3 linked regions of the Pigmentiphaga aceris genome follow. The protein of the gene in region 3 interacts with the protein of the main gene of each other region in a pairwise test. Links are inferred from orthologs where the notes say so. Each region holds a gene or a part of one and is shown on either strand. Other genes may lie near its edges.

Region 1 (10,478 bases), 4.8 Mb from region 3 along the record:
ACGAAGCCGTCACCTGCGTCATTCCCGGCACCGCCAACGCCCGCTACGCCGCCGACAATATTGGTGCCGCATACGGGCGGCTGCCTGACCCGGTACTGCGCAAGCGCATGGAAGTGTTCATCGACGGCGTGTAAGAACGTGGCTTGCAGAACGCGGCTTGCGCGTCGCCCAATCAGCGCGACGCTTCCTGAAGCATGTCACGCAGATACCAATCTTGGGTAAAGGTGTTGAGATCACCAATTTGCTTTCCCAGTACGCCCAGCCACCCACCTGTCCACGTGGCATATGCGGACGAACCATCAAGCTTGAGCATGTTCTGGGGCAGTGTTCGCATGGTGTAGACCGGATTCTGGGTCTGTAGATCCTCGCCTATGGTCCGGAAATAGTTGCCCTCCATCATGAGTTTTGCACTGCCTCGATAGGCCAGTAACACCCGTTCGAACTTGGTGTCCTTCAAGCTCTCAGCGCTTTGGAAGAGCGCCCGAAGCACGTCAGCCGCAGCGACCTCACCACCCACGCTACGCAGGTCAATGACAAGTACCGACGGCACAAGCCCATATTGGTGGTAGGCCCAAAGCGAAATGTTGGCGTTGCGCGCATCTTCTGCCAGACGAGACGCAACCGGCTGGCTGACGCGAACAACGTTCCAGGCGCTGACGCCAACGATCACGGCAACAATACCTACACCCAGCTTCACTGCAACTTTCAAGGTCATGCTCCTTTCAACCACCAGGACAAAGCGAGCACGTGATCGTGCTCTGCCGAGAACATCAAAGCAGGCGTTTTTGCTTCGCAACCACGCCGATGGCAAGCAGCACCAATACCGCCAGAACCAGATAGATCTGCTGGCTTGCCACCAGCGTGGCTTGCGCACCGGCGTGGCTTCCTCCGCCTAATCCTGCTTGCACGGAATCCGCGCGTGCATGCACCAATACCGTTGCCACCGCCGTGGACATCGAAATGGCAATCTGGCGCATCAGGTTCTTGGCCTGATAAGCCTGGGCGAAACGGTCTTCACCCAATTCCCGGAAGCTCAAACCCGCCACCGGCAACACCATCAGCACGCCAAAACATCCCTTGGCGATGATGCCCGGCCACAGCGCGTAGGCAGAGGAACCAGCCGGCACAAAGGCGAACCACAGCGCCGCCAGGAACATCGCGCCCAGTCCAGCCAGCATCAAGGGCTTTTTGTTCGGCAGCAGCTTGGACCAGCGCAGGTAGGCCAGTGCCATGCACCACCCCGCCAGGCCACCCAGCGAACTGAGCCAGCCCGTGGTTCCCAGGCTGAATGCCAGGCCGTGTTCGGCGTAGACCGGGAACAGCGCATTGCCGAAGTTGGTCAACAGGTAATACAGGAAATACAGGCCCAGGCCGGTCAGATACACGGGGCTGTTCAACTGGCGAAAATGCAGCAGCGGCGACGCATGACGCCATTGCTGCACGGCGAAGGCTCCCATCAGTACCAACGCCACCAGGCACAGCGCAGCAACCTGCCAGGGGTGCGCAAACAAGCCGTAGCTTGCTTCGCTCAGACCCATCTGCAAGCCCACGGCGGCGATGCCGAACAGTAGTAATCCGCCCCATGCCCACGGCATAGGTGCACGGCCAGGATGCGCGTCAGGCAATAGCCACGCGCACCCGGCCAGCGCCAGCAAAGCGGGCGGCACGATGCCCAGGAAAATCCATGACCAGTTTCCGTGCGCCAGCAAGAAGGCCGACAAGACCGGGCCGATAGCACCGGCCGCGAATACAAAGATGATGAAGCGCCGCACCGCGGGGGCACGCTCGGCAGGCGGGAAACTCATGTTCACCAAGACCCGGCTGCTGGTGAACAAGGCACCGCCCCCAAGGCCTTGAAGGAAGCGCGCGGCGGTCAGTCCGTCGAGCGTGGTGCTGAACGCACAGGCCAATGCACCCGCGACAAACAGCGCCAATGCGCCGCACAGGTAGCGCCGGTAGCCAAGCTGTTCGGCCAGCCAGTGCTGCTTGACCAGCACCAGCATGCAGGCAATCGCGTAGGCGGCCTGCACCTGCACCACGGCTTGAGGCGGTGCGCCCACGCCGTGCATGATGGGCGACACGGCAAACACGAACATCGCGTTTTCCAGAAACTCGATGCCGGTGAGTGCGCCCAGCAGGCTCATCAGTAAATCGCGGCGGCGGCGATGTGCGGTCGTATCCATGTCTGCAGTCCGGGTAAGGACTGCAAGCTTAAGCCGATGCCGCAATCAATGTCTGGCAATTCTGCGCGGCGTGCGTGAGCTGCCTCAGCCGACAGCTCACCGCCGATGATCCACCTTGCGCGCAATCCACTCGCCCGTGAACTGCACGATAGACACCAGCGCAATCAGGATCGCGATGACCTCGAACATCACCCGCGTTTCATAACGCTCGTAGCCATAGCGGATCGCCAGGTCGCCCAACCCACCCGCCCCGACGGCACCCGCCATTGCAGACGCACCGATCATGCCGATGATGCACACCGTCATGCCGGTGACGATGCCCGGCAGCGCTTCGGGCAGCAACACATGGCGCACGATGTCGCGGCGGCGGCAGCCACTGGCGCGTGCGGCTTCGATCAAGCCGCGATCCACATCATTCAAGCTGACCTGCGCGATGCGCGTGTAGTAGGGCATCAGGCTCGCGCTCAGCGGCACGATGGCCGCCCAGGTGCCGAGCGTGGTGCCGACGAGGAACCGCGTCACCGGCAGCATCGCAACCAGCAAAATGATGAACGGGATCGCGCGGAACATGTTGATCACGATCGATAGGCTGCGGTTGAAACGCGGCAGTGGCCGTAGGCCGCCTACGGCCGTCACCGTCAGCGTCAATGCCAGCAAGAGGCCGCCGGAAATGGCGATCACGGCCGACACGCTGACCATCAGCAGGGTTTCCAGAAAGGCCTGGATGTACTTATCCAATACGGGCAGGGACATAACCAAGTATCTCGATGTGATCGGCCAGCGCGGTGTCGCCGACACGTGCTGCCTGGAACGTGTGCGTATGCAGGGTGGCGGCGGGCACTGACACCAGCAGACGGCCCTGGCCGTGGCCATCGATGCGATCCAGCCCGCCATGCAGCAGTGAAGCCCCTGGCCCCAACGCTGACAATGCCGCCAGTGGCACGCCCCCCATGTGGCTGTCCCCCGTGAACCGCAGCGCAATGATGGCGTTGCCTGCGCGGCCATCCAGGCTGGGCACCAGGGCTTGCGCAACATCGACCGGCAGATCGTGTTGCAAGGGGCGCAGCAATGCACGTGTGGCTGCCGCCTGCGGATCACCGAACACCTGCCACACATGGCCTTGCTCGACCAGCTTGCCACCATCGAGCACCAGTACACGCGTGCATACCTCGCGGATCACCGCCATGTCGTGCGTGATCAGCACCACCGTCAGGCCAAGGTCGCGATTGATGTCGCGCAGCAGGGCCAGGATGGATTGTGTGGTTTCAGGGTCGAGCGCGGACGTTGCTTCGTCGCACAGCAAGATGGCGGGCCGGTGCACCAGCGCACGCGCAATGCCAACGCGCTGCTTCTGTCCGCCCGACAGCTTGGCTGGATAGGTGTCGGCCTTGTCACGCAGGCCGACCAGGTCAAGCAGCGCATCGACGCGCTCGCGTACCTCGGCGGGTTTGACGCCCGCCACCTTCAAAGGCAGGCCGACGTTGTCGCGCACGGTCTTGGCCGACAGCAGATTGAAGTGCTGGAAGATCATGCCGACACGGCGGCGCAGGCCCAGCAGACCTGCATCGTTCAGGGTACTGACGTCCACATCGTCGATCAGCACGCGGCCCGCACTGGGCGGCTCCAGCATATTGATCGCGCGTAGCAGCGTGGACTTGCCTGCGCCGCTGCGCCCGATGATGCCGAATATCTCGCCACGCCCGATCGAGAAAGACACCTCGCTCAGCGCATTCACCTGTGCACCGCCCGGGCCGGCGTAAGCCTTGCGCACGCCGTCGAACACGATGTGCGCCTCGGCAGGCACGGTGGCAGCCACCGGCCGCGCGGGCGCAACGACCACTCCTTTCGAGGCGGCCAACGCTGACACCAGTTGCAGTTTCGCAGGCATGCTCAGAAAACCGGAATGAAGTGGCCCACGCAGGTAGGCAAGATCCGCAAGACAGAACGGCGAACGCTACGCATCGTCACGCTCAGAACACCGGCAGCACGGAACCTTCGAACTTGGTCAGGATGAACTTGCGCACTTCCTCGGACTGATAGGCCTTCACCAGCGGAGCCACCCACGGTGCGTTCTTGTCTTTCTCGCGCACCACGATGATGTTCACGTAGGGGTTGTTCTCTTTCTTCTCGACCGCAATACCGTCGCGCGTGGCGATCAGGCCGGCCTGATAGGCAAAGCTGTTGACGATGGCGGCGGCGTCGACGTCTTGCAGCGAGCGCGCCAGCACCACAGACGCGATTTCAACGAATTCCAGCTTCTTGCTGTTGGACGTGACGTCGGCCAGGGTGGCGGTGCCGGTAAACGGATCGAAGCCATCACGCAAGGTGATCAGCCCCTGGTCGCGCAGGATGACCAGGGCACGGGTCTGGTTGCTGGGGTCGTTCGGGATGCCGACCTTCGCACCCGCAGGCAGCTCGGCCAGGGACTTGTAGCCCTTCTTGGTATAGAAGGCGATGGGCGAGATCAGCGTATTGCCTACTGAGACGATGGTGTAGCCACGCTGCTTGACCTGGTCACGCAGGAAAGGAATGTGCTGGAAGGAATTGGCCTCCAGGTCACCGTTGTTCAGCGCCTCGTTGGGGCTGGCCGAACCGGTGATGACGATGGGTTTGACGTTCAGGCCCTGCTTCTTGGCAACCTCGGTCACAACTTCCCAGATCTGCTCATCGACGCCGCCGCGCACGCCCACACGCAAGGGGCTGGGATCGGCGGCATGCGCCGCGCCGGCTGCGATCACGGAAGTAGCAAGCACGCTGCCGATCAAGCGACCGAGCGCAGAAGTAAAGAAACGAGAAGTCATGTGAAGCGCCTTCCATCGAACGGGTTTGGGTGACCGCCGAGTGTAGGAAGCCGGGTGCGCGCCAACTACGAATCATTCGTTGGCTGTTAATAACCGAAGCCCTGACCAAGCTAATAACCAGGGATACAGATCGGTCCGGCCTATATCCCTGCAAGAAATAAGATCAGCACAAAGATATGGTTTGGCCCGCGCGCGCCCGCTTCTAGACTGCACCTTCCCCGATCCCTGTCAGACGCCACCGGAGGACAACCATGCGATCCAAGCTGCGGCAATCCCTGCGCGCACTGCTGCGTGCATTTGCGGACACCACCCCGGCCTTCATCCTGCCCGACGGTTTTGTGGCACTGCCCACACGCGCTGACGCGCCCGATGCACAGCACGGCGGTCAACGCGCCCGGTCGCACGCATCCGCTGCGGACGACGGGTTAAGCTTGTCGGATGGAACAGATCGAACTGAACGACGGCAATGCAGACCGTTTCTTGCTTGATGCCAAGGGCATCTCACTGGTTGTATTCACCAGCAAGACCTGCGGCAATTGCAAACTCGCCCGCGAGCAACTCCCCCTGATGGAATTGCCGGTTGAACGCGTCTGCTGGATCGACGCGGGCGACAGCGGCGGCATCACGCAGCGCTACGAAGTCTTCCATCTGCCGTCGATGTACGTGGTGCGCGACGGCGTGTATTACGGTGCGGTGGCTGCCACCTTGGCAGCCTGGGATATTCAGCGACAGGTGGGCTTGGCGCTGAACAGTTACCCGGCCGAGCTTCCCTGATGTAAACAACAAAAAGCGCACAGGCTTGCCTGCGCGCTTTTTTGCTTTGGGCAACACGGTTCCTCTGAATTCCCCCCAGCGTCGAGCAGAATCCTTCCATGACTCAATCCTCGCTTTATCCCGGCGTCAGCCTGATCGGCGTGCCCACCGACATTGGCGCGGGCGCGCGGGGCGCGTCCATGGGGCCGCAGGCGCTGCGGGTGGCGGGTCTGGCCGAAGCGCTGCTGCAACGCGGCGTAGACGTTGAAGACATCGGTGACCTGAGCGGACCACGCACGCCATGGCTGGCACCGGTCGAGGGCTTCCGGCACCTGGCAGAAACCGCCGAGTGGAACCGCAGCACACACGACGCCGTCTACGGCGAACTCAAGCGCGGCCGCCTGCCCATCATGATGGGCGGCGATCACAGCCTGGGCATCGGGTCGGTCAGTGCCGCCGCGCGCCATTGCCGCGACACCGGCAAGGAACTGCTGGTGCTGTGGCTGGACGCCCATGCCGACTTCAACACACACTTGTTGACCCCTACCGGCAACATCCACGGCATGCCGGTGGCCTGCTTGTGCGGACACGGGCCTGAAGTGCTGACCTCGATCGGCGGCCATGTGCCGGCGATTCGCCACGACCAGATTCATCAGGTGGGCATCCGCAGCGTCGATGACGGCGAACGCGAGTTCATCCACGAGGCCGGCATCGAGGTCTACGACATGCGTTACATCGACGAGATGGGCATGCGCGCCACCATGGAACGGGTGCTGGCAGGGGTAGACGACTCGGTGCACCTGCACGTGAGTTTTGATGTCGATTTTCTGGACCCGTCCCTGGCTCCCGGCGTCGGCACCACGGTGCCGGGCGGTCCCACTTACCGCGAAGCCCAGCTGTGCATGGAAATGATCGCCGATACCGGGCGGCTGTGTTCGCTGGACATCGTGGAACTGAACCCGGCGCTGGACTTGCGCAACCAGACTGCCGATATGGCAGTGGATTTGGTGGAAAGTCTGTTCGGCAAATCGATTCTGGTGCGTCGCCCGGCGGGCTGAACCGGCCTGGGACGTAGATATCCCGCATGACAATCAGTGTCATCCCAGGTGCAAGTCACCAAGCAGCGCTAAAATCGTGAACTATTCTTATTCTCACGACTGTGGTGCTGCGTGCACCGCATCTGCCTGGACCTTGCATGAACGCACCCGTCCCCAGTGTGGCCGCTGCCGGCCCCGCCGCTGATTCCTGGTTTGCGAACTACCGCGCCGACGACTACCTGTTCGTCTCGCCAACTGCCAGCGTGCTGGGGCGGGATGCTGCGCTTACGTTGGCACCGGGGCCAGAACCACTGTGGCAACGCGCAGCCGACTTGCTGGCTGAAGCCCAGAACAGCGGCATTGCCGCGCCCGTGCTGATCGGTGCGGTTCCCTTCGATGCGTCACGCCCTGCCCGTCTGGTCGTGCCACGCCAATGCCAGCTTGATGGCCCGCTGGACCGTCGATCCATGAAGCCGGCAGCAAAAACATCGATTGCTACGCCAATCACCATGACGTCGGTTCCGCCCGAGGAAGGCTACGAAGCGGCCGTGACCGATGCGCTGGAGCGCTTTGCGGCCCGCGAACTCGACAAGGTGGTGCTTGCCCGCACCCTGGACATCACCCTGACCAGCCCGCCTGATCGGCCGATGTTGATGCGCAGCCTGTTGCAGCGCAATCCGCATGGGTTCACGTTCGCCATCCCCTTGGACGATAGCCAGACGGACGCTGGCAACCCGCCCGTGTTCCTGGGTGCCAGCCCGGAACTGCTGCTGCGCCGCCAGGGCCGACGCGTCATTCTCAACCCGCTGGCAGGGTCGGCCGCCAGACAGGCCGATCCCGTCGCAGACCGCGCAGCCGCCGATGCCTTGCTGGCCTCGGCCAAAGACCGGCACGAACACGCCATCGTGATCGATTCGATCGCTGCCGCGCTGCGTCCCTACTGCCGTGACTTGCGTCTGCCGGATGGCCCGACGCTGACATCCACCGATGCACTGTGGCATCTGTCCACCTGGATCGAAGCCGAGTTGGATGACCCGGCCGTCAGTTCCCTGGAACTGGCTTTGGCCTTGCACCCCACCCCGGCTGTCTGCGGCCACCCCACGGGCGCGGCCTTTGCTGCCATTCACGACCTGGAGCCCTTCGACCGGGGCTTCTTTGCGGGCCTGGTGGGCTGGTGCGACGCGCAGGGTGACGGCGAGTGGGCCGTGTCGCTGCGCTGCGCCGAAAGTGATGGTGCCAGCCTGCGTTTGTACGCAGGCGCAGGCGTGGTGCCAGGGTCAGAGCCCGCGCGTGAGCTGGCAGAAACCGGTGTGAAATTCCGCACTATGCTGGCAGCGCTTGGGTTGATGACGAGTCAACAGCCTGCTTCAGGAAGAGACTAACCAGCGAGGAACCTATGTTTGCGAAGATATCTTTGGCCCTGTCGTGCTTCATATCCGTGGGCTGTTATGCCAGGATGCCTGAGCCAGCCATGTGCGCCGACAGCGACATGAACAATCAACAGATATACGAATGTTCCAGGCAAAAGATCATCGACGCAGATGCCGAACTGAACCGCAGCTACAAGATGTTGAACGACAGCATCTCAAGCGGCTACAAAGCAGATCCGAAGCTGGGCAATGAGCTCCTGGAGCATGTCAAAAAATCCCAGCGAGCCTGGATCACGGTCAGGGACGAAAACTGTGCCATCGAGAGCTTTGTGATCACCCCCAGCACGCCTGCATTTGCAGCCACCAGGAATCTCTGCCTGGCCAGAGAGAGTTTTGCCAGAAGTCGTTATCTGAAAGAACTGATGTTCTGACATCAGACCCAGCATTTCCCGCGCGGCCGCCTGTCGGCCCGCCAAGCCCCCAGGAGCAAGTCACGCCGTGAGCATCCCCGTCATCACCCCCTACGCCATGCCCAGCGGCGCTGTGAAAAACCGCGTCAACTGGCGTCCCGACCCCTCGCGCGCGGTGCTGCTGGTGCACGACATGCAGGAATACTTCCTGGCCAAATACGACATGTCGCAGGCACCGATTCCTACTTTGATCGACCACGCCGTTCAACTGCGCGCGGCGTGCAATGCAGCGGGTGTGCCGGTGGTCTACACCGCCCAGCCCGTCGAGCAACCCTCAGGCGATCGTGCGCTGCTGAACGACTTCTGGGGCCCGGGCCTGACAGCGGCCGACAAGCACGCGCAGCAACCCGTCATCGAGGCGCTGAAACCCGGTCCGCAAGACACCGTGCTGACCAAGTGGCGCTACAGCGCCTTCCAACGCTCCAACCTGCGCGATCTGATGCGCGAATGGGGCCGCGACCAATTGATCATCTGCGGCATCTACGCGCACATCGGCTGCATGGCGACCGCCCTGGAAGCCTTCATGCAAGACGTGCAGCCCTTCTTTGTGCTGGATGCCGTGGCTGATTTCTCGGCAGCGGAACACCAGATGGCAATCACCTATGTGTCGGGCCGCTGCGGTGCAAGCCTGACGGTGGACGAAGTGGTGGCGGCACTGTCGAGCGCGACCGCAGACAAGACAGCGGAGCAGATCTCATGAGCGCCATGCCCGACGACAACGGCGAAGACAGCATCGCCAAACCAGGCGAACCCGCCGCCAACGACCGGATCGTTCCCCACACCCGGCCCATCGTCGGCGACTTCGCCGAGTCCCGGGTGCTGGTCACGGGTGCCGCCAGCGGCATCGGCGCAGCCGTGGTGCGTGCCTTGCTCGCGCAAGGCGCACGAGTAGCTGCGTTGGATCTGGACGAACTTGGTCTGGAAACCCTGCGCACAGAAGCCGCGCCCGGGCAGCTTCACCTGGCAACGGTTGATGTGTCGGACTCGGCCGCCGTGGACCGTGCAGTGGTTGAGGCCGAAGCCGCCATCGGCCACTTGGACAAGCTCGCCTGTGTGGCCGGCGTATTGCAGATGGGCAAGATCGTCGACCTGAGCGACGAACAATGGGCACGCCCGTTCGCGGTGAACGCCACCGGCACCTTCAACGTCTGCCGCGCAGTCGCACGCGGCATGATCGAACGCCGCAGCGGCAGCATCGTCAACATCAGCTCGAACGCCGCCGGCACGCCGCGCACAGGCATGGGGGCGTATGCGGCATCCAAGGCGGCAGTCAGCCAGCTGACACGCTGCCTGGCGCTGGAACTGGCGGAATACGGCATTCGCTGCAACATCGTGTCGCCCGGTTCCACGGATACCGAGATGCAACGCGCCATGTGGCGTGAAGGTTCGTCACGCGAAACCGTCATCGAAGGATCGCTTGCCGGATACCGGCTGGGCATTCCGCTGCGCCAGATCGCCACGCCGGAAGAAGTGGCGGAATCGGTGCTGTTCCTGCTGTCGGACCGCGCCAGCCACATCACGCTGCATGATCTGCGGGTGGATGGCGGAGCGACCTTAGATCAGGGCTGATCTTCAAGCAGGTACAGGCGGTGTGTCGCTGAAGAGGATGCGCCGCCTGCGGCATGGGTAGACACGGATCATGATCGCGTCTGATCGATCCCTGCCCCGGGATCAACCCTGGCAACCCTAAAGCAGATGCGCATGCGTTCTACACTTTGCGTTCTCATCAGCAAAGGCCTGTCATGACCCCCATCGCTTCCGCTCCTGACTTCACGCTTTCGGGCCAGCGCGCCCTCGTCACCGGTTCCAGCCAGGGCATCGGCCTGGCGCTGGCCGTGGCCTTGGGGCGGGCGGGTGCACAGGT
Region 2 (6,107 bases), 4.8 Mb from region 3 along the record:
GGACGTCAGCGAACTGGTGGTGCGTCCGACGGCCAGCCCGTATTGATTGGTATCGCGTGATCAGCAGTGCTTGGTCAGCAAGTGTGTGGTCAGCAGTGCGTGATCCGCATTGCGGGTGTTGCGCCAGGCGATCAAGACGCGTGCTGGTAACGCTTGGCGCGACGAAATCCGCGCTATCGTTTCACCTTGATTGAACGCACGGCAGCTCGCCGTGCACGTCCCAAGGAGCCAACGATGGCAAAGAATGAAGAGCTGGACCCGGAAACCGCCGCGTTGATCCAGTGGTGTACGGAAGTGGAAGGCTTTCTGGTGGCTGCTGGTGCCTCGCTCGATGAAGCCCAGGGCTACATTGAAGAAGAAGCCGAATGGTTCACCGACCAGTTCTACGAAGGCCTGACGCCCGAGCAGGCTGCCAAGGCGTCGATGAACGACCAGTAGCACGACTGAAATGTGAAACGCAGGCCCGCCATGCAAGCGCTGGCGGGCCTGTTGGCATGTGGACCCGCGCATGGCTGATGCATGTGCTTCGTGCGGGTGCCCCGGTCCATGTGCTGCAGCCCATGGGCCTGGTCCACGTGAACCAGTTCATATTGGTCAGCGCATATGAGCCAGTCCTTTAGACTGATGCCTCAGCCACCCACCGAGCGCCCCATGCCGAAGCTGCAATCCGCTACCCAATTCGTCCAACATGTCTTCGCGGTATCGACCTCCGGCCGTGGCACGGTCGAGATCAGTGACCGGCTGCGCAGCCTGGTCAGCCAAAGCGGCATTCAGACCGGCGTGGCGCAGATATTCGTGCATCACACCAGTTGCTCGCTGGTCATCACCGAGAACGCCGATCCGGATGTGCGCGACGACCTGGAACGTTATTTCGCGCGGCTGGTGGAAGACGGTGACGCGTTGTTTGTGCACCGTGCAGAAGGCCCGGACGACATGTCTGCCCACGTGCGCGCAACGCTTACCGCCACCAGCCTGAGCGTGCCCGTCACCGATGGTCGATTGGCGCTCGGCACGTGGCAGGGCGTATTCCTGTGGGAACACCGCACCGTGCCCCATGACCGCAAGATCACGGTGACCTTGATCGGCAGCGCAAAAGCCGCCGAGGCACGCAGCCCGTTTGATGAATGGTCGGAATGACGGTGCTGCGTTGAATGTCCGGTTTGGACTGACGGGTGATTTCTATCCAACCGGGGCGAGATTCATGCAGCTTGTCGCGGGCGCAGATCTACTCGGTTGAACAAGCTCAATCTGGCCGGATCGCCTGCCACCAGCGCGGTCGGCGATCCAGGAACAGACGGCGCTGCGGCACATCGATGGTGCCGCCCGCAAAAGGCCCCAGCAACCGTGGCCGAAAGTCGTTGACCAAGTCCACCAACGGCCCGGCGCAAGGTGTTCGATAGCGTTGTGACGTGCGGGTGTAGGGCGAGCTGAAACGCCTGGCACCACCCGGCTCGATCCAGCTTCGTCCATCCACCGGCAACTGCATATCGTCGAAGTGCACCGGCCGCAGCGACAAGCCGTTCACCCAGTAATACACGCGGCCCAGATATGCCGCGTGCAGCCATCGTTCGCAGGCCTTCGGGCTGTGTTCAGTGTCAGTCGGGGCATCCGGGAAAACGGCAATCCACAACACGTTGATGCCAAGCCCGGTATAGGCCTGTGTGCGTTCCCGAATCTCGGCCACGCTCAGCACACTGCGCTGCACTTCCACCGCCACGGGCTGCCCGTGAATGTAGGCAAACACATCGGCCACCACCGGGCCAAGATGCTTTTCCAGCTCAACATCGGTGACAGATGCATGCTGCGCAAGCGCGTCGAATATCTCCATCTTGCAGTGCAGGTGTTCCAGACTCTCACCTTGCCCATGCGCGCGGGCCACTTGTGGCGGATGGCGAAAGTGGTGCACCCGTATCCGCCCCTTGTTGAGGATCAGCGGGCGTTGACAACTTGTGCACAGGAAAGGCCCATGGGATTTATCCACATAAGCGGCCACCACCTTGACCCCGTCCTGCTGGCGAGTTGCGGTGAGCATGCGTAGTCCCCATCCCGGAATGTCCAGCGAGCACCATCGTGGATGGTGATCACCTAGTCAATGGGAGGGTGGACAAACAGCGCGCAGGTAAATGCCCAGTTCCTTCCTGATGGCCCACAAGTTTGCTGGCTTCCGACAAGCGCCAAGCAAATCGCTTGGTATATCGATGCAAATAAGGCGACAATCGTCGCTAATTATGCATCAATCACTTGCCGCTACCCTTTTCCCCGAATATCGTCGCCGCGTTCTTGGTCTGCTGTTGCTTCGCCCCGAAGAAGCGCTGCATGGCCGCGAGATCGCGCGTCGCACTGGTCTGCCCGCAGGCACGATCACCCGAGAGCTGACACGGCTGGCAGAAGTCGGGTTGCTCGCGCGCGAGCGGCGAGGAAACCAGGTGCTGTACTGGGCTGATACCAACTGCCCCGTGTTTGCCGAGGTCGCCAGCATTCTTCGCAAGACCTCCGGCGTGGTGGATGTTTTGGTCCAGGCACTGACAACCGTCATGCCGCAACTGCGTGTAGCCTTCGTTTTCGGCTCGGTTGCCCAGGGTCGAGAAACGGCGGGCAGCGATGTCGACGTAATGCTGATCGGGGACATCGGCTTTGCGCAGGCAGTTGAACTGCTGCATCCCGCGCAGGCCAGCCTTGGGCGCGAAATCAACCCCAAGGTATTTTCTGAGCTCGCATTTGTATCGTCCCTGCGCACCCAAGCTTTCCTGCACGACGTGCTGTCCAAACCGAAGTTGTTCCTGACGGGAAGTGACCGTGAGCTTGCAGAACTTGTTGGGAATCAGCCTTGATGCAGTCAGCCCCGACGGTGCTCACGCCGCCCGGCTGCTTGCCGCGGCCGAGCGCAACATCCTGGATGCGCAGCTTGATGAGTTGAGCGCCGAAAATCGGTTTGACGCGGCATACAAAGCCATTATGCAACTCGCGATGCTGGCGCTCTATGTGAAGGGGTATCGCACGCTGACCAGCAAGCCCGGTCATCACCAGACGGTCATTCAGACCCTGCCGCTGACTTTAGGCACATCAGCTACGCAAGTAATCGTGCTCGATGCGCTGCGCAAGCAGCGCAACTTGTCGGACTACTCTGGAGATCTGGTGCCGGACTCTGTGGTGGTCGACTGCCTGGCCAATGCCAGAGACCTTTTGGATCAGGTACGCAAATCGTTGGCACTTGATCAACACAACCGTCCGGTCTGATGGACTCGCGATACGCTTGCATCGTTCCCCTTGAGCGAGCCGCACTATCACCCCTCGCGTCTCACAACGCCGCCGACAAGCCCCCATCCACAAAGATCACCTGTCCGTTGATGAAATTCGCGGCAGGTGACGCCAGGAACACTGCCAGACCGCCCAGTTCCTCCACCTCGCCCCAACGCCCCGCCGGCGTGCGTTTCGCCAGCCAGCCACTGAACTCTGCATCGTCAACCAGCGCCTGGGTCATCTCGGTTCGGAAGTAGCCAGGGCCGATGCCGTTGATCTGAATATTGTGGCGCGCCCAGTCCACGCACATGGCCTTGGTCAGCATCTTCAAACCGCCTTTGCTGGCGGTGTAGGGGCCGGTGGTGGCGCGGCCCAGGTCGCTCATCAGCGAGCAGGTGTTGATGATCTTGCCGCGCTGGCGTTCGATCATGCCGGGCACGACGGCCTTGCTGACCAGGAAGGCCGAGGTCAGGTTCAGGTCGATCACCTGTCGCCATTCGTGGCTTTCGATCTGTTCCAGCGAGCGGCGCAGTTGCATGCCGGCGTTGTTCACCAGGATGTCGATGGGACCAAGCGTCGTGCCAAGCGCGGCAATGGCGGTGTTGATGCTGGCTTCGTCCTGCACGTCGAACACGCTGGCATGTGCGTCGATGCCGGCTTCCTGCAAGGCGACCACGGCTGCTTCCAGCTTGGTGATATTGCGGCCGTTCAAGACCACCTGTGCACCCGCCCGCCCCAAGGCCACGGCCAGCGCCAGGCCGATGCCCTGGCTGGAACCGGTGACGAGGGCGCGCTGGCCCGAAAGCGTGAAGTCAGGAGCGGAAGCGATGGGGGTCATGACAGGCCTTTGCTGATGAGAACGCAAAGTGTAGAACGCATGCGCATCTGCTTTAGGGTTGCCAGGGTTGATCCCGGGGCAGGGATCGATCAGACGCGATCATGATCCGTGTCTACCCATGCCGCAGGCGGCGCATCCTCTTCAGCGACACACCGCCTGTACCTGCTTGAAGATCAGCCCTGATCTAAGGTCGCTCCGCCATCCACCCGCAGATCATGCAGCGTGATGTGGCTGGCGCGGTCCGACAGCAGGAACAGCACCGATTCCGCCACTTCTTCCGGCGTGGCGATCTGGCGCAGCGGAATGCCCAGCCGGTATCCGGCAAGCGATCCTTCGATGACGGTTTCGCGTGACGAACCTTCACGCCACATGGCGCGTTGCATCTCGGTATCCGTGGAACCGGGCGACACGATGTTGCAGCGAATGCCGTATTCCGCCAGTTCCAGCGCCAGGCAGCGTGTCAGCTGGCTGACTGCCGCCTTGGATGCCGCATACGCCCCCATGCCTGTGCGCGGCGTGCCGGCGGCGTTCGAGCTGATGTTGACGATGCTGCCGCTGCGGCGTTCGATCATGCCGCGTGCGACTGCGCGGCAGACGTTGAAGGTGCCGGTGGCGTTCACCGCGAACGGGCGTGCCCATTGTTCGTCGCTCAGGTCGACGATCTTGCCCATCTGCAATACGCCGGCCACACAGGCGAGCTTGTCCAAGTGGCCGATGGCGGCTTCGGCCTCAACCACTGCACGGTCCACGGCGGCCGAGTCCGACACATCAACCGTTGCCAGGTGAAGCTGCCCGGGCGCGGCTTCTGTGCGCAGGGTTTCCAGACCAAGTTCGTCCAGATCCAACGCAGCTACTCGTGCGCCTTGCGCGAGCAAGGCACGCACCACGGCTGCGCCGATGCCGCTGGCGGCACCCGTGACCAGCACCCGGGACTCGGCGAAGTCGCCGACGATGGGCCGGGTGTGGGGAACGATCCGGTCGTTGGCGGCGGGTTCGCCTGGTTTGGCGATGCTGTCTTCGCCGTTGTCGTCGGGCATGGCGCTCATGAGATCTGCTCCGCTGTCTTGTCTGCGGTCGCGCTCGACAGTGCCGCCACCACTTCGTCCACCGTCAGGCTTGCACCGCAGCGGCCCGACACATAGGTGATTGCCATCTGGTGTTCCGCTGCCGAGAAATCAGCCACGGCATCCAGCACAAAGAAGGGCTGCACGTCTTGCATGAAGGCTTCCAGGGCGGTCGCCATGCAGCCGATGTGCGCGTAGATGCCGCAGATGATCAATTGGTCGCGGCCCCATTCGCGCATCAGATCGCGCAGGTTGGAGCGTTGGAAGGCGCTGTAGCGCCACTTGGTCAGCACGGTGTCTTGCGGACCGGGTTTCAGCGCCTCGATGACGGGTTGCTGCGCGTGCTTGTCGGCCGCTGTCAGGCCCGGGCCCCAGAAGTCGTTCAGCAGCGCACGATCGCCTGAGGGTTGCTCGACGGGCTGGGCGGTGTAGACCACCGGCACACCCGCTGCATTGCACGCCGCGCGCAGTTGAACGGCGTGGTCGATCAAAGTAGGAATCGGTGCCTGCGACATGTCGTATTTGGCCAGGAAGTATTCCTGCATGTCGTGCACCAGCAGCACCGCGCGCGAGGGGTCGGGACGCCAGTTGACGCGGTTTTTCACAGCGCCGCTGGGCATGGCGTAGGGGGTGATGACGGGGATGCTCACGGCGTGACTTGCTCCTGGGGGCTTGGCGGGCCGACAGGCGGCCGCGCGGGAAATGCTGGGTCTGATGTCAGAACATCAGTTCTTTCAGATAACGACTTCTGGCAAAACTCTCTCTGGCCAGGCAGAGATTCCTGGTGGCTGCAAATGCAGGCGTGCTGGGGGTGATCACAAAGCTCTCGATGGCACAGTTTTCGTCCCTGACCGTGATCCAGGCTCGCTGGGATTTTTTGACATGCTCCAGGAGCTCATTGCCCAGCTTCGGATCTGCTTTGTAGCCGCTTGAGATGCTGTCGTTCAACATCTTGTAGCTGCGGT
Region 3 (10,423 bases):
ACCTGGCCGCCGTAGGACAGCGTGACTTGCTGGCCCGGCTTGAAGCCACGGCCGGTAACGTTGGCTTCCGAACCCGCCACGATCGGGCCGTTCACACCCGACGCCATGACCTTGCCAGCGAAAGTGTTGTCCGGTTGTTCGAACACGGGTGCAGCGAATGCAGCCGAGATCGTCAGCGAAAGGGTCGCGAGTGCGAAGGCAGTGTGCTTGGCGGCACCGGCAATGCGGTGGGTGGTGTTCATGCGTGCTTCCTGTTCAAGGTGAAACCATGCGCGGGCCGGCGTCGGAGGACGCTGTCCCCTGACGCCGGCGGGATACAGGAATCGGCCACGCGCGTGGCGCAGCCGATCGAAGAGAAGTTGAAGAGGCGGGTGAACATCAAGGCTGCAAATTCAGGCAGCCTGCCGCGCAGAATCTGCGGCAAGCAAGTGGGCGTTGAGCACCGGCGCGATGTGCGCCGTGGCGTCCGGGCCGGTCAGGTGGGCATGCAGTGCAGGCACATCGTGGACATCGATGCCATCGGCATACGGTGCCCACATCTGCGGTGACAGATCCAGGCCCACATGGTCGAGCGCAGCACGGAAGTAGGTGATGCGACCGGCCACGTGCCGATGACGCTGCAAGCGCACCAGCCGGTTGTTGCCGGCCACCACGCGGAACACGCCGTCGAGCATGTCGTCCGACAGTTCGCCCAGCACATGGCCGCTGTCACGCAGGAAGCCGATCACGCCGTCGCGGGTGTGGGCCACCTGCTTCAGTTCGGTGGGGTCGTAACCCGCGATCAGCAACAAGGCTTTGTAGACCGCGTCTTCGGGCGGCTCAGGTTCGTCGCGCCACAGGTCGCTGGGGAAGGAGTCCAGCATGGCCAGCGTGCCAATCTGGTGGCCGCGCTGTTGCAGCACCACGGCCATGGCGTGCGCCAGAATGCCACCCACCGACCAGCCGGCCAGGTGGTACGGGCCTTCGGGTTGCAAGGTCAGCACGGTGTCGACGTAGGATGCCGCCATCTCGTCCAGGCTGGTGGGCGACTCGGCATTGTCGGGGCTGAGCGCATGGGCTTGCAGGCCGTAGACCGTGCGTGCCGGGTCCATCGCTCGCGCCAATGTGCCGTAGCACCAGCTCAGGCCACCGGCCGGGTGTACGCAGAACAAGGGCGCACGGGCCGCGTCGCCATGACGCAAGGTGATGACCGGACCAAAGCCTTCGGTATCGGTAGGCGCATGTGCCAGGGCTTCACGCGCATCCAGATACGCGGCCAGGCGCGCCACGGTGGGATGCGCAAAGATGGCCCCCAGGCCAAGCACCTGTCCCCACTTCTCGCGGACCGCCAAGGCAAGACGTGCGGCCAGCAACGAATGCCCGCCGAGTTCAAAGAAATCGTCGTCGGCACCGATCGTGTCTTCACGCCCCAGCACCTGTGCGTACAAGGTGGCAACGATCTGCTCGGACCCTGCCGCTGCCGCACGACCCACCCGCGCAGCAAAGGCCGGGGCCGGCAAGGCGTTGCGGTCGAGCTTGCCGTTTGCCGTGACCGGCAAGGCAGCCAGCGGCATGAAGGCCGAGGGCACCATGTAGTCGGGCAAGCGCGCCGCAGCATGGGTGCGCAAGGTGTCGACATCCAGCGTGGCATCGTCTTGCGCCACTACGTAGGCCACGATGTGCTGGTCGCCCGGACGGTCGGTGCGCACGATGACCGCCACATGCGCCACGGTAGGCACGCTGGCGATCACGCTTTCGATCTCGCCCAGTTCGATGCGTTGGCCGCGAATCTTCACCTGATGGTCTGAACGCCCCAGGAAGACCATGGCACCATCTTCGCGCCAGCGCGCCAGGTCACCGGTTGCGTACATGCGCGCACCCGGCTGGAAGGGGTTGGGTACGAAGCGCGATTCAGTCAGTTCGGGTTGGCCAAGATAACCACGCGCCAGTTGCCGGCCTGCCAGGTACAGGTTGCCGGGCACCCCTGCCGGCACCGGGCGCATGCGGTCATCCAGCACGTACAAGGCGGTATTCCACACCGGGAAACCGATGGGCACGGGCTGCGAGCGATCGTCTGCGGATGCTGGCCAGTAGCTCACATCCACGGCCGCTTCGGTCGGGCCATACAGGTTGTGCAGCTCGCCTTGCATCACGGCATGGAAGCGATCACGCAAGGCTGCAGGCAGTTCTTCACCGCTGCAGAACACCAGGCGCGGCGACAGTCCTGCGGCGCTCGGTTCAGCCAGGAACGCAGCCAGCATCGACGGCACGAAGTGCATGGTGGTGATGCCGTGCGTGCGCACGATGGCAGCCAACCAGGCCGGGTCTTTGTGCGCTTCGGGCGGGGCCACGACCAGGGTGGCACCCACCAGCAGCGGCAGGAAAAATTCCCAGACCGACACGTCGAAGGTCGCCGGCGTCTTCTGCAGAATGCGGTCACCAGCGCCCACGGCGTACTGCGTGCGCATCCATTCCAGACGGTTGACGATGGCATCGTGTTCCACCACCACGCCCTTGGGCGCACCGGTGGAACCCGAGGTGTAGATCACGTAGGCGGCATCGGTCGGGCGAGCCGGTTCGATGGCAATCGTAGTGGTGGGGGCCAGGGTCTGGCCTGCTTGCAAGGCGTCCGGCTCGCAGGCGTTCAGCAACAGCAAGGGTGCGTTGTCGGGCAGGACCGGCACCACCTTCGGCACCGACAGCAACAGGCGTGGCGTGGCCGAACGCAGAATGGTTGCCAGGCGTTCGCGCGGATGGCTGATGTCCAGCGGCAGGTAGGCAGCACCCGCGCGCAGAATGGACACCAGGGCCAGCACCAGTTCAATCGAACGCGGGATGGCAACCGCAACGATGTCGCCGCGTTGCACGCCTTCATCACGCAGGCGCTGTGCAAGCCCGGCGGTGCGCGCATCCAGCTCGGCGTAGGTCAGCGTGTTGGGGCCATATACCAGCGCGTCGGCATCCGGGTGTGCCTGCATGGTGCTGGCAATCAGCGCCGACAGCGTAGTGGCGTCCACCGGGTGGTTGGTGTTGTTGACTTCCACCAGCCAGCGATGCGTCTCTGCCGGGGTCAGCGTCGGGACATGCGCCAGGCTTGCGGCTGCCAGCGCTTTGGCCAGGAAGTGTTCCAGGCGCGCCAAGTGCGCCGCCACATCGGCCTGCGAATACAGCGCCGGGTTGGCATCGATAGCCAGCCGCAGCCCGCGACCGGTGTTGTCGGCGCGGAAGGTGACGCTCAGGTCATCGACCGGGCCGGTGCCCAGGATATGCCGCTGCGCCGCCAGCCCCGCCATGCCCCAGGAATCATCAAAGGGCAGCACGTTGATCAAGGGTCCGTACAGACGTTTGCGACCGCCAAGCAAGCCCAGATCACGACGCAGCTGTTCACTGCGATAACGACCGTGACGACGCGCACGACGCATGGCTTTCGAGGTCTCGACCAGGAAATCCCCGATTGGTGCATCTTCGTCCACCGTGACCTGCAAGGGCACGATGTTCATCACCATGGCCGGCACACGCGCGCTGGGGCTGCCCAGACGGCCCATCCACGGCACACCGACTACCGTGCTTTGCTGACCGGAATGCCGGCACAGATAAGCGGCCGTCAGCGCCACCAGGATATCGGGCCACGACACCTGCGTGGCAGATTCCAGCGTGCGCATGGCGGCAGCCAGCGGTTCGGGCAAAGGCTGCGATGCGTGCAGGAAACGGTGACCGCTGACCGGCATGCCGTCAGCCAGATTGGCAACCGGCGCAGGCTGCGCAAACGCATTCAGCCAGAATGCCCGATCACGTTCGCGCAATGCCGACGTTCGGTACTCCGCGTCTTCGTTCAGTACCGCCTGGAAGTTGCCCAGTGGAGAACCTGTGTCCTGGCTTGCGCCCGTGTAGGCGGCATACAGCTGGGACACCCGGCCGTCGATCAAGGCCATGCCGTAGCCGTCGGTGGCCACGTGGTGCACACGCTGATACCAAAGATGGTGTTCGTCGCCCAAGATGAACAGACGTTGCGAGGCCAGCGGACCAATGGCGGTGTCGATAGGGCCGTGCAGGTCTGCACGCATGCGCGCCTGGGCGGCTGCCATCGGGTCGGACTCATCACGCAGATCGATGACTTGCAGCGTTGGCCGCAGCGCCGGATCGACCACTTGCTGCGGTGCCTCGGGCATGTCGATAACACGCACGGCCAGGCCATCGGCCTCGGCCATGCTGGTGTCGACTGCGCGGCGCATGGCTTCCAGATCCAGCGGGCCACGCAGCTCTGCGTATTGCCCAGTATTGAAGATCGGATTGTTCAGATCCATGCGCTGCGCGTACCAAAGACCGGTCTGGGCTTCGGTAAGCGGGGAAGGCGTCAATGGAGATGACGTCAAGGGAGATGACGTCAGCGCGCTTTGGCTCACCTGCGTGCCGGTCGGATCGTCTTGGGTCAACTCAGCGCTGCCTTGGTCTGCGTGGTGCGTCGTCATGGGTGGTTCAGGCCTTGCGTGCCAACGCACGTTCGACCACGGCCCACCAGTGGCTCAGGCGTGCATCTTCCGCCAGTTCAGAGAACTCGACGGTGGCACCAGCGTCGCGCCAGCGCGTCACCAGCGCCATCGCGCGGATCGAGTCCAGGCCCAGGTCGATCAGGCTGTCTTCGTCACCGATCTCGGACGGGTCTTCATGCAGAATCCGCGCGATGTCGGCGCGCATTTGTTCAAGGCTCAGGGTCTGCGTTGCATCTGTCATGGGGTTACCTTGGCGCCATGCGCCGTCCCGACTGGCGGGAAAAAATTCGATACCGGGTTGTGCCCTGCGTTTGATGTGGCGTTCGATGTGGCGTTTTAAGCGTCGTCTTGCGCGGTCAACTGCGCACGCAAGGCCGCACGCAATTCCTTGCGACTGACCTTGAGTGCCGCCGTGGCACTGAAACTGTCAACGAACACCACCTGGTCCGGCACCTTGAACTCGGCCAGCCCGCGTGAACGTATCCACTGCTTCAGCACTGCGCCCTTGGGCCGCTCGCCCTGCGCAATGATGAAGGCACAGCTGCGCTCGCCCAGGTATTCGTCGGGGATGGACACCACCGCCGCATCGAAGACCTGCGGGTGCGCCAGCAAGTGATCTTCGATCTCTTCTGCCGAGATTTTTTCGCCTGCACGATTGATGTGATCGGTCGCCCGCCCCTGCACCACCACGTAACCTTCCGGCGTGCGCTTCACGATGTCGCCGGTGCGGTAAAAACCGTCTTCCGTGAACGAGCGCGCATTGGCCGACGGGTTGTTGTGATATCCACGGATCGTGTAAGGACCACGCGTCAACAGATAACCGGCTTCGCCTTCCGGCACGGCATTGCCCTGGTCATCGACCACCAGTACTTCGTCGTCTTCGCTGATCGGACGACCCTGGGTCTGGATGATGAGTTCTTCCGGGTCATCCAGGCGCGTGTAGTTGACCAGCCCTTCGGCCATGCCGAACACCTGCTGCAAAGTCACGCCCAGCGTCGGGCGCACACGGCGTGCCACTTCCGGCATCAGCTTTGCACCACCCACTTGCACCACTTTCAGGCTCGACAAGTCGGCCTTGGTTCCCGGCGCTGCCTGCATCCACACCAGCAACAGAGGCGGCACCAGACTGACGTCGGTGACACGCTCGCGCTCGATCAGCGGGAAGGCAGCTTCCGGGCTGGGCGAGGGGCTGAGCACCACGCGTGACCCGGCGTACAGGGCACCCAGTACGCCCGGCGAACTCATGGGGTAATTGTGGGCAATGGGCAGCGCGCCCATAAACACACTGTCGCCATCCAGCCCGCAGATGCGCGCGCTTTCGCGCAGCGTGTAGATGTAGTCGTCGTGCGTGCGCGGGATCAGCTTGGACAGGCCAGTGCTGCCGCCCGAAATCTGCAGGAAGGCCACCGTGGACGGCACGGGCGGCACGGGTTCCGTGTTGCTTGCGCGGCCCTGCGCTTCCAGCGCGTCGAACGAAGTGAATTCATCAGCATTACCAACGATGAACACGTTCTTTACTGACGCCACGCGGGTTTTCAGTTCTCGTGCCAGGGCACGGTAGTCGAAGCCATCGTGGCGCTCGGCGGCAACGTACCCCACGGCTTCGCCACTGTTGGCGAAGTGTTCGATTTCCGTGATGCGGTGGGCGGGCAGCGCATACAGCGGCAAGATGCCAGCGCGGAACAGGCCGAACACCACCGACAGGAATTCCGGGATGTTCGGCAGATGAACGATGACCCGCTCGCCCGGCTTGATACCTGCGTCCAGCAGCCCACGCGCCAGCGCATCGGCGCGTGCATCCAATTCGGCATAGGTCCAGCGCGTGTCGCCCGCGACAATCGCCACCCGCTCGGGGTGGGCGGCGGCGCGTTCGCGCAGATAGCTGCCGAAGGTTTCGCCACGCCAATGACCGGCAGCGCGGTAGCGTTGGGCAAATTCCTCGGGCCAGATTTGTTGAGCGGTCAGGGTCATGGAATGTCTTCGAATCAGGAGAGCACGCACATGGCGTCGGCAGACGCGGGTGCAAGGGCATCCAGCGTAACGCGTGGGCTGAACCGGGCAGCGTCGGCGTAATGAAGTTGCACGGGCAGCGCTGCGCCGCGCAAGGCGATGGCGGCGCGGTAGGGGGCGATCAGCGTGGGTGGAATCGCAGCGTGGGCATTGGCCTGGGCAGCGTCGAGCGCGAGCGCAGCCACGATATAGCCCTGGAATTCAGACCCTGCACTTGCAGCTGGAATCTGTACCGGCTCGAACTGCGGCAGGCCACTTGCAGACTGCATCGTGGTCGACTTCTGCGATGGCAACGAGAAAGCAGCCGGGTCGGCAGACAAGCCGGTTCCAACCGCTTTCAGCACGGCTTCGCGCGCAGTCCAGAGCGACAGGAAATCATCGTCACCGCGCGCCAGCCGGCCTTGTTCGGCCGGGGTGAACCACGCCTGCACCAAGGCATTTGCATCGGCCGGGGTATCGCGTTCCAGGTCGATGCCAACAGGCACCGGAGCCAGTGCAATCAGGGCCAGATCACCACTGTGCGACAGGTTGAAGTGCAGCGCGTCAAAAGTGTGAACGGATGACAGATGGGCCGGCGCTGCGTTGGGCATGGATGCGCGTGCACCGTATTGGAGATGTGCGTCATAGCCATGCCGCACCAACACCGGCTTGCCATACGCACCTACCGACAGTTGCACGTCTTGCGCCTGCACATCCAATTGCTCGGCCAGCAGGCTTTTCAACACCGTCCTGGCCACCACGTGTCGACGCCGGTCCGCCGCCGTGCGAAAGCGCGCGGCACGGGCGCGTTCGGCAGGCGACAAGGCGTTCATCATCTGCGCGAGCAGCATGTCGTGGATATCGGTGCGGACCAGGGTGACGTGGATCATGCCGCCTAGACCCCAAGGTGCTCTTGATGCAGCGCATGGTCGGCGGCAAGCGCCGCCGGGGTGCCGTCGAACACCATACGTCCTGCCGACAGCACCAGCGCGCGGGTGGCAACCCGCAAGGCCATCGCCACGTTCTGTTCCGCCAGTACCACCGTCAGACCTTCTGCCGCCAGCCGGGAGACGTGATGCACCAGCACTTCTTCGACCGCCAGCGGGGCCAGACCTTCGCTGGGCTCGTCGAGCACGATGGTGTCGGCCTGCGTCAGCAGCGCACGCGCCAGCGCTAGCATCTGCCGCTCGCCGCCGCTGAGTGCGCCGCTGGATGCCAGACGACGCTCATGCAGGCGGGGGAATTCGCGGTAGACGCGATCGAGCGTCCAGGGGCTAGCCGAGGGGCTAACCGACCTGCCAGCCGGCTTGCGTGCCAGCGTCGCCAGGCGCAGGCTTTCGTGCACGGCAAGGGTGTGGAACACGCCGCGCCCTTGCGGCACCAAAGCCAGGCCCAGGCGAGCGATGCGATGCGTGGGCCAGTTGGTGACGGACTCGCCTTTCACCGTGATGCGTCCGCTCAGTTCCGGCCCCAGGTTGAACAAGGCGTTCAGCAGCGTGGTCTTGCCCGCACCGTTGCGACCGAGCACGGCCAACACCTCGCCACGCGCCAGGCTCAGATCGATGCGATCCAGGACCGTAACGCCGCCATAGCCCGCCGAGACGCTTTCGAAACGCACGAGTTGATCGGTGTTGCTCATGCCTGCACCTCGGCCAGTGCGCCCAGGTAGGCTGCGCGCACACCCGGATGCTGGCGCACGACTTCAGGCGTATCGATGGCGATCAAGCGTCCCAGGTCCAGCACCGCAATGCGGTCGCATTCGCGGAACACCACGTCGATGTCATGGGCGATCAGTACAACGGCGGTCTGCGCATGATGCTGACGCACCAGCGCCAGCAACTGCGCAGCTTCCTCAGTCGATAGCCCGGCCGTGGGTTCGTCCAGCAGCAGCACACGCGGCGATTGCGCCAGCGCGATCAGCATGTCGACGATGCGTTGTTCACCGTAAGACAGGTCAGCCACCAGCTCGTCACCACGACCGGCCAATGCGCAGCCATCGATCAGCGCCTGCGCCGTGGCGTCGGCCTGCGCATGGGCAGCGCGGCCACCCCACCAGCGATAAGCTCCGCTCCCTTGCGCACGCACGGCCATGGCAACGTTGCGGCGAATCGATTGCGTCGGGAACACCAGGCTTTTCTGGAAGGTGCGCACCAGCCCAAGCCGCGCGCGCGCAGGCGACGGCATGGTGCCCAGGTCACGCCCCTCGAACAGCACCGTGCCGGTATCGGCGTGCAGGAACCCGGTGATGATGTTGAACAAGGTGGTCTTGCCCGCGCCGTTCGGCCCGATCAGGCCAAGCGTTTCGCCGGCGCGCACATCAAGGCTGACCGATTCCAGCACACGTGACGCGCCGAAGGACTTGGCGATGTCGGTGATGCGCAGCAGCGCGTGCGGCTGGGCATCGGCAGACGTAGGAATTGGGCATGCGGCGTTTGGTGATGCAGCACCGGATGATGCATCGGCAGGCATTGCAGCGGACGACACAGAAGTCGGCAAGGCAAACGTCGGCCATGCGAAGGTCGGCAACAGACTCATGACCGCCCTCCCCGCACACCGCGCTGGCCCAGCCAGTGCGCAATGCCGTTGGGCATCAAGATGACGGTGGCCACGAAGATCAGGCCGATCACCAGTTGCCAGCGGTCGGTGTACGAGCTGACTTCGGTCTGCACGAACAGGTAGACCAATGCGCCCAGATACCCGCCGTACAGAGAGCCCACGCCGCCGATCACCGCCATGATGATCAGCGCTGCCGACATGCTCCAGTGAACCGAGTTCGGGCCGATATATTGGTTCACGAAGGGATAGATCGCACCCGCTGCACCGGCCACCGCACCTGCCAACAGGAAGGCAGTCACACGGATGCGGCCAACCTGATAACCCAGTGCCCCCATGCGAATCGGCTGATCGCGCACACCGGCCAAGGCTTGGCCAATCGGTGCCCGTTGGAAGCTGCGCGTGACTGCCCACCCGACCAGCGCAATGGCAGCCGCCACCAGATACAAAGCCAAAGGCGTGTCCAGGCGCAGGCTGCCCAGCGCCAGTTTCGGGAAGCCGCGCAGGCCGTCTGCACCACCGGTGACATCGCGCCAGCGGAAGGCCAGTTCCCAGACCATCTGACCAACCACCAAGGTCAGCACCAGGAAGAACAGGCCGGCACTGCGCAAGGTAACCAGGCCTATGATGCTGGCGATCAGCATGCCGGCGAAGATACCGATCACGAGCATTACCGGCAGTTGTGCCCCCCAGGAACCGGCAGCAACTGCCGCGCTGTAACCCGCCGCGCCAAACACCGCCGCATGGCCCAGCGACACCAGGCCACCGCCACCGATCAGCAGATTCAGGCTCATCACCGCGGTGCCGATCAACAGGATTTCGGCACCGAAGCGCAGCGAAAATCCGTCGCCAGATACCAACGGGATCAGCGCCAACAGCAGCACCAGCCCGGCCGCAATCTTGTCGCCCAAACGGTACTTGGCAGGCGCAGGTGCCTGATGCGTGGTGGTGTTCAGATGGGCGCTCATACCTGCCTCATCTTGCGCACGACCAGGCCCGACGGCCACATGACCAACACCGCTGCCATGATGCCAAGCGACAGGAAGTTGGCGAATTCCGGCAGCCACACACGGCTGAAGGTCGTGACAAAGCCAAGCAGCAAGGCGCTCAGCACCGTGCCGCCAAAGCTACCCAGGCCACCGACCACCACCACCAGCAAGGCCAGCAACAGCACTTCTTCATCCAGTCCCGGATATGCCGACAACATGCCCGAGCCCAGTGCGCCACCCAGGCCGCCCAGGCCCGCCGCCAGCACCACGCCCACAGTGAAGATGCGCCGCGTATTCAAACCCAGGGTTTCGACAATGCCGCGATCGATCACGCAGGCGCGGATCGCCGCGCCCCACAAGGTGCGGTCAATCGCATACCAAAGCCCCAGCGCCAGCACACCGCCCGTGGCGATGATGAACAGG

The links.
Region 1: the proteins of FXN63_RS04940 (region 3) and FXN63_RS25610 interact in binary tests that used the Escherichia coli proteins (3 or more experiments, as listed by UniProt). The link is inferred for Pigmentiphaga aceris from one-to-one orthologs.
Region 2: the proteins of FXN63_RS04940 (region 3) and FXN63_RS25615 interact in binary tests that used the Escherichia coli proteins (3 or more experiments, as listed by UniProt). The link is inferred for Pigmentiphaga aceris from one-to-one orthologs.

The regions. Positions count from the first base shown.
Region 1 is NZ_CP043046.1:5,924,806-5,935,283, forward strand. The notes cover bases 7,539-10,478. They hold FXN63_RS25610 (isochorismatase family protein), read left to right. Parts: upstream 7,539-8,642; coding sequence 8,643-9,314; downstream 9,315-10,478. Other genes in these bases: FXN63_RS25600 (isochorismate synthase), read left to right, coding at 7,539-8,156; FXN63_RS25605 (lysozyme inhibitor LprI family protein), read left to right, coding at 8,246-8,575; FXN63_RS25615 (2,3-dihydro-2,3-dihydroxybenzoate dehydrogenase), read left to right, coding at 9,311-10,183; FXN63_RS25620 (SDR family oxidoreductase), read left to right, coding at 10,357-10,478. Also shown: FXN63_RS25560 (aldo/keto reductase), read left to right, coding at 1-134; FXN63_RS25565 (hypothetical protein), read right to left, coding at 173-715; FXN63_RS25570 (MFS transporter), read right to left, coding at 771-2,183; FXN63_RS25575 (methionine ABC transporter permease), read right to left, coding at 2,280-2,936; FXN63_RS25580 (methionine ABC transporter ATP-binding protein), read right to left, coding at 2,914-4,071; FXN63_RS25585 (MetQ/NlpA family ABC transporter substrate-binding protein), read right to left, coding at 4,154-4,984; FXN63_RS25590 (thioredoxin family protein), read left to right, coding at 5,423-5,758; rocF (arginase), read left to right, coding at 5,857-6,795; more of FXN63_RS25600, read left to right, coding at 6,933-7,538. UniProt on the Escherichia coli protein: Involved in the biosynthesis of the siderophore enterobactin (enterochelin), which is a macrocyclic trimeric lactone of N-(2,3-dihydroxybenzoyl)-serine.
Region 2 is NZ_CP043046.1:5,933,133-5,939,239, reverse strand. Bases 3,189-6,107 are described here. They hold FXN63_RS25615 (2,3-dihydro-2,3-dihydroxybenzoate dehydrogenase), read right to left. Parts: upstream 5,125-6,107; coding sequence 4,252-5,124; downstream 3,189-4,251. Other genes in these bases: FXN63_RS25605 (lysozyme inhibitor LprI family protein), read right to left, coding at 5,860-6,107; FXN63_RS25610 (isochorismatase family protein), read right to left, coding at 5,121-5,792; FXN63_RS25620 (SDR family oxidoreductase), read right to left, coding at 3,299-4,078; FXN63_RS25625 (DNA-binding protein), read left to right, coding at 3,189-3,237. Also shown: FXN63_RS25650 (SDR family oxidoreductase), read left to right, coding at 1-46; FXN63_RS25645 (hypothetical protein), read left to right, coding at 235-438; FXN63_RS25640 (secondary thiamine-phosphate synthase enzyme YjbQ), read left to right, coding at 652-1,137; FXN63_RS25635 (competence protein CoiA), read right to left, coding at 1,244-2,032; FXN63_RS25630 (MarR family transcriptional regulator), read left to right, coding at 2,124-2,831; more of FXN63_RS25625, read left to right, coding at 2,797-3,188. UniProt on the Escherichia coli protein: Involved in the biosynthesis of the siderophore enterobactin (enterochelin), which is a macrocyclic trimeric lactone of N-(2,3-dihydroxybenzoyl)-serine.
Region 3 is NZ_CP043046.1:1,171,023-1,181,445, reverse strand. Bases 4,124-7,008 are described here. They hold FXN63_RS04940 ((2,3-dihydroxybenzoyl)adenylate synthase), read right to left. Parts: upstream 6,441-7,008; coding sequence 4,806-6,440; downstream 4,124-4,805. Other genes in these bases: FXN63_RS04935 (4'-phosphopantetheinyl transferase family protein), read right to left, coding at 6,455-7,008; FXN63_RS04945 (phosphopantetheine-binding protein), read right to left, coding at 4,456-4,710; FXN63_RS04950 (non-ribosomal peptide synthetase), read right to left, coding at 4,124-4,448. Also shown: FXN63_RS04955 (YncE family protein), read right to left, coding at 1-242; more of FXN63_RS04950, read right to left, coding at 393-4,123; more of FXN63_RS04935, read right to left, coding at 7,009-7,348; FXN63_RS04930 (ABC transporter ATP-binding protein), read right to left, coding at 7,354-8,097; FXN63_RS04925 (ABC transporter ATP-binding protein), read right to left, coding at 8,094-8,993; FXN63_RS04920 (branched-chain amino acid ABC transporter permease), read right to left, coding at 8,990-9,979; FXN63_RS04915 (branched-chain amino acid ABC transporter permease), read right to left, coding at 9,976-10,423. UniProt on the Escherichia coli protein: Involved in the biosynthesis of the siderophore enterobactin (enterochelin), which is a macrocyclic trimeric lactone of N-(2,3-dihydroxybenzoyl)-serine.